One region of the Streptomyces sp. NPDC003038 genome, then DNA from elsewhere that is predicted to be linked to it. Evidence: riboswitches for the same ligand, from Rfam matches in the RefSeq annotation. Region 1 holds a riboswitch; each other region holds the start of a gene.
The links. A riboswitch is a leader RNA that binds a small molecule or an ion and turns the genes downstream of it on or off. The one in region 1 is predicted to bind thiamine pyrophosphate.

Region 1 (3,270 bases):
CCCACGGCCAGGACCGCGACCAGTGCGCCCTCGCGCAGCCAGCACACCGACCACGCCGCCTCGGCGGGATCGCCGCGCCACAGCAGGGTGTCGTCCCCGCCGTGGTAGCCGGCGTACTGCACGAAGCGGCCGAACTGCTCCGACCAGAAGTAGGGCACCGGGTCGTAGACCGCGGCCGGCTCGCCCGCGAGGATGTTCGCCGCGACCGCCCTCGGCCCCTGGAGCGCGTTGTCCCAGTGGTGGACCAGCAGCCGCGTCCCGTAACGGGCCGAGGGGAAGGAGGAGCAGTCGCCGACCGCGTACACGCCGGGCAGCGAGGTCCGCAGGTACGCGTCGGCGGTGACCGAGCCGTCCGGGCCCAGCTCCACGCCGCTGCCCGCCAGCCACCCGGTGGCCGGACGGGCTCCGATGCCCACGACCACCGCGCCGGCCGCCAGCTCGCGGCCGTCCGCGAGCAGGACCCGGCCCTCCTCGATCGCGGCGACCTTCGCACCGGTGATCAGCCGGGCGCCCGCCCGCGCGTACCAGTGCCCCATCGGCTCCGCGACCTCCGCGGGCAGGGCGCCCGCCAGGACCCGGTCCGCCGCCTCGACCACGGTCACCGCGCAGCCCGCCTCCCGGGCGGCGGTGGCGAACTCCGCGCCGATCCACCCCGCCCCGACGACGACGATCGCGGGCGCCGCCGCCAGGACGGGCCGCAGCCGCGCCGCGTCGTCCAGCGTGCGCAGCAGGTGCACGCCCGGGACGCCCTCGGACCCGGGCAGGGTCAGCGGTCGGGCGCCCGTCGCCAGTACGAGGACCTCGTACGGGACCGGTCCCGCCTCCGTGTCCAGCTCGCGCTCGGCGGCCCGCAGCCCGGTGACCTCGGTCCCGAGCCTGAGCTCGATGCCGAGTTCCTCGAAGTCCACGTCGAAGGCGGAGTCCTCGGCCTTGCCGAGCAGCACCGCCTTGGACAGCGGGGGGCGGTCGTAGGGCTGGTGGGGTTCGGCGCCCAGCAGGGTCACGGGGCCCGCGAAGCCCTGCTCCCGCAGGGCGACCGCGGTCTGCACCCCGGCCATTCCGGCGCCGACGATCACGACGCCGCTCTGAGTCTGTTCCGTCTGCTCGCTCACCCGGCCACCCTAATCATCTGACGGCCCGTCAGGAACAGGTGCCGCCTTACCGGCCGTCGGCGGCGGGGTTAGTCTGGCCACCGTACCTATCGCGGGAGTCCGGGCGCACCGGGCTGAGAGGGAGGCTGGCCGGCCTCCGACCGTACGAACCTGATCCGGGTCATGCCGGCGAAGGGAGGGGCTGGACGCCCATGCACTCATCACGACCGCACTCACCTCCGAGGACAGGCTCCGACGTCCTCGTCATCGGGGGCGGGATCATCGGCCTGGTCACCGCCTGGCGCACGGCCCGGCTCGGGCTGCGCACCGTACTCGCCGACCCCGCGCCCGGCGGCGGCGCCGCCCAGGTCGCGGCCGGCATGCTCGCCCCCGTCACCGAGCTGCACTACGGCGAGGAGGCCCTGCTGGGGCTCGGCCTCGCCTCCGCCGCCCGCTACCCGGAGTTCACCGCCGAGCTGGCCGACGCGACCGGCGGCATGGACATCGGCTACCGCGCTTGCGGCACCCTCGCCGTCGCCCTCGACGCCGACGACCGCCTTCACCTGCGCGAGCTGCACGCCCTGCAGCGCCGCTGCGGCCTGGAGTCGCAGTGGCTCACCGGCCGCGAGTGCCGACGCCTGGAACCGATGCTGGCCCCGGGCGTACGCGGCGGCCTGCGCGTCGACGGCGACCACCAGGTCGACCCGCGCCGGCTCGCGTCCGCGCTGCTGACCGCCTGCGAGGGCGCCGGCGTGGTGATCCACCGGTCGGCCGCGGCGCGACTGCTCGTGACCGCCGACCGGGCCTGCGGAGCGGTGCTCGACGACGGTACGGAGCTGCGCGCGGACCAGGTGGTCCTGGCGGCCGGGTCCCTCAGCGGCCGGCTGGCCGGCGTACCGCCGGAGGTGACGGCTCCGGTACGGCCGGTCAAGGGCCAGGTGCTCCGGCTCGCGGTGCCCGCCGCGTACGCGCCCTTCCTCTCGCGGACCGTACGGGCCGTCGTGCGCGGCAGCCACGTCTACCTCGTCCCCCGCGAGAACGGCGAGCTCGTCATCGGCGCCACCAGCGAGGAGCTCGGCTGGGACACGACGGTCACCGCGGGCGGGGTGTACGAACTCCTGCGCGACGCCCACGAGCTGGTGCCCGGCATCACCGAACTCCCCCTCACCGAGACCCGGGCCGGTCTGCGGCCCGGCTCACCCGACAACGCCCCGCTGATCGGCCCGACCGACCTGCCTGGGCTGCACCTGGCCACCGGCCACTACCGCAACGGGGTACTGCTGACCCCGCTCACCGGCGAGGTGATGGCGCAGCTGCTGACCACCGGCGAACTCCCGGAGATCGCACGCCCCTTCACCCCGCGCCGCTTCCCGACGGCGCCCGCCACCACGCGTCAGGAGTCGTACGCATGACCATCTCCGTCAACGGCGAGCCGCGCGAGGTCGCGGCCGGCACCACGCTCGACACGGTGGTCGCCACCCTGACCGCCGCCCCGTCCGGCGTGGCCGCCGCGCTCAACGAGACCGTGGTCCCGCGCCGGCAGTGGCCGGCCACACCGGTGGGCGACGGCGACCGGGTCGAGATCCTCAGCGCCGTCCAGGGAGGCTGACCATGGCGGACGACCTCTTCACCCTCGCCGGCCGGACCTTCTCCTCCCGCCTGATCATGGGTACGGGCGGGGCCCCGAGCCTGGACGTCCTCGAACGCGCCCTGATCGCCTCCGGCACGGAACTCACGACGGTGGCGATGCGCCGGCTGGACCCCACCGTCCAGGGCTCCGTGCTGTCGGTGCTCTCCAAGCTGGGCATCTCGGTCCTGCCGAACACGGCGGGCTGCTTCACGGCGGGCGAAGCCGTCCTGACCGCCCGGCTGGCCCGGGAGGCGCTGGGCACCGACTGGATCAAGCTGGAGGTCGTCGCGGACGAGCGCACCCTCCTGCCCGACGGCGTGGAGCTGCTGGACGCGGCCGAGATCCTCGTGGACGAGGGCTTCACGGTCCTCCCGTACACGAACGACGATCCCGTGCTCGCGCGGAAGCTGGAGGACGTGGGCTGCGCCGCGATCATGCCGCTGGGCTCCCCCATCGGCTCCGGCATGGGCATCCGCAACCCGCACAACTTCGAGCTGATCACCGAACGGGCGGGGATCCCGGTCATCCTCGACGCGGGCGCCGGAACCG
Region 2 (3,270 bases), on a different contig from region 1:
CGCGATGGCGGCCGGCGTGCTCTGCATGGAGTTCCTGATCGACGGCGGTCACTGGTGGCAGGGCCTGCTGCTGGGTCTCGCCGTCGCGGTCAGTGCCACGCTGGGCGACCTCGGCGAGTCGATGATCAAGCGGGACCTGGGCATCAAGGACATGGGGACCCTGCTGCCCGGCCACGGCGGCATCATGGACCGGCTGGACTCCCTGCTGCCGACGGCTCCGGTGGTGTGGCTGCTGCTGGCGGCATTCGTCGGCACGGGCTGATACGGCTGGCGTGGGCACGGGCAGATCTGCCCGGGTTATCCTGGAAGGCGCGCCACTCACGAGCGGCGCGCCTTTTCCTGCCCCCCGACCGCGGGGGGCGCCCTGTGAGGTCGCCTGGCTCCGGTCGAGCCATTGCCGTCACTCCGTTGCCGCGGAGGTCGCCCGGGCCTCGTTCCACTGAGGAGTACCCGCTCATGGCCCCCCGTCCCGGAGAACTCACTTTCGTCGCTCCCCGCGGAGCGAAACTGCCGCCCCGGCACCTTGCCGACCTGACCCCCGAGGAGCGCCGCGAGGCGGTCGCCGCGATCGGTGAGAAGCCCTTCCGGGCCAAGCAGCTCTCGCAGCACTACTTCGCCCGGTACGCGCACGACCCGGCCGAGTGGACGGACATCCCGGCGGGCGCTCGCGAGAAGCTCCGGCAGGAGCTCCTGCCGGACCTGATGAACGTCGTCCGGCACATCTCGTGCGACGAGGACACCACCCGCAAGACCCTGTGGAAGCTGCACGACGGCACGCTCGTCGAGTCCGTGCTGATGCGCTACCCCGACCGGGTCACCATGTGCATCTCCTCGCAGGCCGGCTGCGGTATGAACTGCCCGTTCTGCGCCACCGGGCAGGCCGGCCTCGACCGCAACCTCTCCACGGCCGAGATCGTGCACCAGATCGTCGACGGCATGCGCGCCCTGCGCGACGGAGAGGTCCCCGGCGGCCCGGCCCGGCTGTCGAACATCGTCTTCATGGGCATGGGCGAGCCGCTGGCCAACTACAAGCGCGTCGTCGGCGCCATCCGCCGCCTGACCGACCCGGAGCCCGACGGCCTGGGCCTGTCGCAGCGCGGCATCACCGTCTCGACCGTAGGCCTGGTCCCGGCCATGCTGCGCTTCGCCGACGAGGGCTTCAAGTGCCGTCTCGCCGTCTCGCTGCACGCACCGGACGACGAGCTGCGCGACACGCTCGTACCCGTGAACACGCGGTGGAACGTCCGCGAGGTCCTGGACGCGGCCTGGGAGTACGCCGAGAAGTCGGGCCGCCGGATCTCCATCGAGTACGCCCTGATCCGGGACATCAACGACCAGGCCTGGCGTGGTGACCTGCTCGGCAAGCTGCTCAAGGGCAAGCGCGTGCACGTCAACCTGATCCCGCTGAACCCGACGCCGGGCTCCAAGTGGACCGCCTCGCGTCCCGAGGACGAGAAGGCCTTCGTGGAGGCCATCGCCCGGCACGGCGTGCCCGTGACCGTACGGGACACCCGTGGCCAGGAGATCGACGGCGCCTGCGGCCAGCTGGCCGCGTCGGAGCGCTGAGCGGCCTCGGGGCGTGCCTCACTTCCCCGAGGCCGCTTAGGGGCCGACCGGGACCTGGAAGAACCTCCTCGATCGTTCGTATTCGGCCACGGGGTACCCTGTGGCCGAACCAATTTCATATTCCGACAGGGGAGCGCCACAGCGCTGAGAGTGCGGTATCCGTCACCCGCAGACCCTCTGAACCTCGCCCCGGTCATTCGGGGTAGGAAGTTCGGTCACCACTCAAGCTGTTGCGCCCTGCCCGGCGTCCGCTCGGACAGAGCGCCGGGCAGGGCCGCGTCTTCTCCTGGTCATCCCAGGAGGAATTCACCAGTGAGCACCACCAAGAAGATCGCGGGCGCGGCGCTCGCGGCCGCACTGGGTGTCACCACCCTCAGTGCCTGCGGAGGCGACGCCGAGGACAAGCCCGCGGGCGCGAGTGACGCCCCGAAGTCCAAGACCGTCACGCTCGTCTCCCACGACTCCTTCAACGTGACCGACACGGTCCTGAAGGACTTCGAGCAGCAGAGCGGCTACACGGTCAAGGTGCTGAAGTCCGGAGACGCGGGCGCGGCGCTGAACCAGGAGATCCTCACCAAGGGCGCCCCTCGCGGCGACGTCTTCTTCGGCGTCGACAACACGCTCCTCTCGCGCGCACTCGACAACGGCATCTTCACCGCCTACGAGGCCAAGGGCCTGGGCGAGGTGAAGCCGGAGTACCAGCTCGACAAGGAGCACCGGGTCACCCCGGTCGACTCCGGTGACATCTGCGTCAACTACGACAAGCAGTACTTCGCCGACAAGAAGCTCGCCCCGCCGCAGACGCTGGACGACCTGATCAAGCCGGAGTACAAGAACCTGCTGGTCACCGAGAACGCCGCCACATCCTCGCCCGGCCTCGGCTTCCTCCTCGCCTCCGTCGGCAAGTACGGAGAGGAAGGCTGGAAGGACTACTGGAGCAAGCTCAAGGCGAACGGCGTCGAGGTCGTCGACGGCTGGGAGCAGGCCTACAACGAGCGCTTCTCCGGTTCCGCGGGCGGCAAGAAGGCCAAGGGCGACCGGCCCCTGGTCGTCTCCTACGCCTCCAGCCCGCCGGTCGAGGTGCTGTACTCCGAGCCGCAGCCGGCCGAGGCTCCGACGGGCGTCGCCACCGGCACCTGCTTCCGCCAGATCGAGTTCGCGGGTCTGCTGAAGGGGGCGAAGAACGAGGAGGGCGGCAGGGCGCTGCTCGACTTCCTCGTGAGCAAGAAGTTCCAGGAGGACATGCCGCTCCAGATGTTCGTGAACCCGGTCGTGAAGGACGCGAAGCTGCCGGAGCTGTTCACGAAGCACGGTGTGGTGGTCGAGAAGCCGGAGCACGTGGCTCCGCAGACCATCGCCGAGAACCGTGAGCAGTGGGTCAAGGCATGGTCCTCGATCGTCGTGAAGTAGGCGTCACGAACGAGCCGGGTGCGGCGCCGGGTGGCGCCGCACCGGCCCCCGGAGGCCGTCGGGCGACCGCGGTGCGGCTCGCCCTGATGGCCGTGCCCCTCGCCTTCTTCGGGCTGTTCTTCGCCTATCCCGTCGCCGCGATCGTCGGGCGCGGGCTCAGGACCGGCGCCGGCTGGCAGTTCGGCCGGATCGGCGAGGTGCTGACCCGGTCCGACATCGCGGACGTGCTCTGGTTCACCACCTGGCAGGCGCTCGCGTCCACCGCCCTCACGCTGCTGATCGCGCTCCCCGGCG
Region 3 (3,270 bases), on a different contig from region 1:
GAACAGCAGCAGCAGGGGCAGCGCGGCGCCCGCGTAGGCGAGCACCAGGGTGTTGACCACTGACGCGATGTGGTCCCGGCCGATCCGGATCGCCGCCCGGTACAGGGCCCGAGGTCCCATCGACGGGTCCGCCTGGTGGAGTTCCCACACCGCCGAGGTCTGGGTGACCGTCACATCGTCGAGGACGCCCAGCGATCCGATGATCACGCCCGCGAGCAGCAAACCGCTCATGTCGATGTCCGGGTAGAGCCCGTGGATCAGCCCGGTGTTGTCGTCGGTGTTGCCGCTGAGGAAGGCCCAGTCGATGAACAGCGAACCCAGCAGCCCGATCAGCAGCAGTGAGATGAGTGTGCCGAGTACGGCCACCGAGGTACGGGCGGTCAGGCCGTGGCACATGTACAGCGCGATGAGCATGATGGCGCTGGCCCCGACGACCGCGACGACCAGCGGGTTGGAACCCTGCAGGATGGCCGGGAGGATGAAGAGCGTCAGCACGCCGAAACTGACGACGAGCGCGATCAGTGCGAACAGTCCGCGCATGCGGCCGACGAGGACGACCGCCACGGCGAAGATGCCGGCCAGCAGGGCCATCGGGAACTTGCGGTTCACGTCGATCACGGAGTACTGGAGATCACGGGGCGCGTCCGGCGCGTACGCGACCACCACCTCCTGGCCGTTCTCCAATTGCCGTGGCGCGCCCGGCTGGACGATCTCGACGAAGGTGCGGCCCTTGTCCGGTCCGGTGCCGACCGCGACGGTGGCCTTCTTGCACTCGCCGGTCTGCGCGGCCTGGGCCTCGCGGCCCTCGGGGGTGGTGGTGTCCCCGGTGGGCGGTACCTGCGAGGCGTTCACGGATTTGCAGTCGACCTGCACGAGCGAGACGACCTTGCCCTGCTGGGTCTGTCGGTCGAAGCCCACGCCCGTGCGGTCGTGGTCGGGGGTACCGCCCGGCCAGAGCACCGCCATGCCGATGACGACGGCGGTGGCGAAGGGGATCAGTACGGCCGCGATGACCTTGCGCAGGTGCTTGGAGACGGGGGCCGCCGGGCCGTGGCTGTGGCTGTGGGAATGGCCTGGGGCATGCCCGGGGCCTGAGTGTTCGTGGCCGGTGTGGCCAGTGGGCTCAGTGGGCTCGTTGGGGGGCTGCGGCGAGGACGTCACCGGCCGATCATCGCAAGAGATGAGGGGGCCCACTGTTCAGCACGCCACAGATGACGCTAGCGTGGGGGCACCTTTGCACAACGCGGGAGCTCGGAGCACCGGGCTGAGAGGGCGCTGATCACCGTACGCACGACAGAAATGCGTACGGGAAGAGGCTGCGTCGACCGCCGAACCTGTTACCGGGTAATGCCGGCGTAGGGAGATCAGGTCTCATGACCATTCAGGACGCACGCACGCCTGCCGTCAGCCAGGACGCCGACGGCCAGACCGAGCGCCAGCCGGGCTGGCACAAGGGGTACGTGGCGGGCTCCCGCCCCGACATCCGGGTGCCGGTCCGCCAGGTCCACCTCACCAATGGCAAGGACGTGACGCTGTACGACACGTCCGGGCCGTACACCGACCCGCAGATCGAGACCGACGTGCGCCGCGGCCTGCAGCCGCTGCGTGAGAACTGGATCATCGGCCGCGGTGACACCGAGGAGTACGCGGGCCGTCCCGTGCGCCCCGAGGACGACGGCATCAAGCACACCTCGCCTCGGGGTGGCCTGAAGAACCTCGACGCCGTGTTCCCGGGCCGCCCGCGGCAGCCCCGCCGGGGCCGTGGCGGCGTCGCCGTCACGCAGCTCGCGTACGCCCGACGGGGCGAGATCACCCCGGAAATGGAGTACGTCGCGATCCGCGAGAACGTCTCCCCCGAGGTCGTCCGCGAAGAGATCGCGGCCGGTCGCGCGGTGCTGCCGGCGAACGTGAACCACCCGGAGATCGAGCCGATGATCATCGGCAAGCGGTTCCTGGTGAAGGTCAACGCCAATATCGGCAACTCCGCGGTCACCTCCTCCATCGAGGAGGAAGTCGACAAGATGACCTGGGCGACCAAGTGGGGCGCCGACACGGTCATGGACCTCTCGACGGGTCGCAACATCCACACCACGCGCGAGTGGGTGCTGCGCAACTCCCCCGTCCCGATCGGCACCGTGCCGCTCTACCAGGCATTGGAGAAGGTCGACGGCCGTGCCGAGGACCTGACCTGGGAGATCTACAAGGACACGGTCATCGAGCAGGCGGAGCAGGGCGTCGACTACATGACGGTCCACGCCGGCGTGCTGCTGCCGTACGTGCCGCTGACCGCCCGCCGCAAGACCGGCATCGTTTCGCGTGGCGGCTCGATCATGGCCGCGTGGTGCCTGGCGCACCACAAGGAGAACTTCCTCTACACGAACTTCGAGGAGCTCTGCGACATCCTCGCGACGTACGACGTGACGTACTCGCTGGGTGACGGCCTGCGTCCCGGTTCCATCGCGGACGCCAACGACGCGGCGCAGTTCGCGGAGCTGAAGACGCTGGGCGAGCTGAACACGATCGCCAAGCGGCACAACGTCCAGACGATGATCGAGGGCCCGGGCCACGTCCCGATGCACAAGATCAAGGAGAACATCGACCTTCAGCAGGAGATCTGCGAAGAGGCGCCGTTCTACACGCTCGGCCCGCTGACCACGGACGTCGCGCCCGCCTACGACCACATCACGTCGGGCATCGGCGCCGCGATGATCGCCTGGTGGGGCACCGCGATGCTCTGCTACGTCACGCCCAAGGAGCACCTGGGCCTGCCCAACCGTGACGACGTGAAGACCGGTGTCATCACGTACAAGATCGCCGCGCACGCCGCAGACCTGGCCAAGGGGCACCCCGGTGCCCAGGAGTGGGACGACGCGCTGTCGGACGCGCGGTTCGAGTTCCGTTGGGAGGACCAGTTCAACCTGGCTCTCGACCCGGTCACGGCCCGTGAGTTCCACGACGAGACCCTCCCGGCCGAGCCGGCCAAGACGGCGCACTTCTGCTCCATGTGCGGTCCGAAGTTCTGCTCGATGAAGATCTCGCAGGACATCCGCCGTCAGCACGGCGGGGATCTGAAGGCCGACGAGATCCAGGCGGGCATGGCGGAGAAGTCCGCGGAGTTCGCGGCTTCGGGCAACCGCGTGTACCTCCCGCTGGCCGACTGACGCGTCGACCGCTCGACGCCTCGACCGCGCGGGACCGCGGCGACGCATCGATCGCGCTGACCGAGGTCGCCGCTCTCCGGCCCGACGGGCCGGAGAGCGGCGACCGTTT

Region 2: linked by a shared signal. The riboswitch ahead of ABZX75_RS17015 (thiamine ABC transporter substrate-binding protein) and the one ahead of thiO (glycine oxidase ThiO) in region 1 are both predicted to bind thiamine pyrophosphate.
Region 3: linked by a shared signal. The riboswitch ahead of thiC (phosphomethylpyrimidine synthase ThiC) and the one ahead of thiO (glycine oxidase ThiO) in region 1 are both predicted to bind thiamine pyrophosphate.

Annotation. Positions count from the first base shown of each region.
Region 1 covers NZ_JBEXNN010000016.1:64,642-67,911, forward strand. Annotated here, with positions in the region: gene ABZX75_RS20875 (FAD-dependent oxidoreductase) at 1-1,112, opposite strand, end outside; TPP riboswitch at 1,194-1,306, shown strand; gene thiO (glycine oxidase ThiO) at 1,304-2,503, shown strand; gene thiS (sulfur carrier protein ThiS) at 2,500-2,700, shown strand; gene ABZX75_RS20890 (thiazole synthase) at 2,703-3,270, shown strand, end outside.
Region 2 covers NZ_JBEXNN010000012.1:18,504-21,773, forward strand. Annotated here, with positions in the region: gene ABZX75_RS17005 (phosphatidate cytidylyltransferase) at 1-262, shown strand, start outside; gene rlmN (23S rRNA (adenine(2503)-C(2))-methyltransferase RlmN) at 457-1,566, shown strand; TPP riboswitch at 1,684-1,793, shown strand; gene ABZX75_RS17015 (thiamine ABC transporter substrate-binding protein) at 1,879-2,976, shown strand; gene ABZX75_RS17020 (iron ABC transporter permease) at 3,063-3,270, shown strand, end outside.
Region 3 covers NZ_JBEXNN010000004.1:173,069-176,338, forward strand. Annotated here, with positions in the region: gene ABZX75_RS07380 (YibE/F family protein) at 1-1,194, opposite strand, end outside; TPP riboswitch at 1,234-1,379, shown strand; gene thiC (phosphomethylpyrimidine synthase ThiC) at 1,374-3,161, shown strand.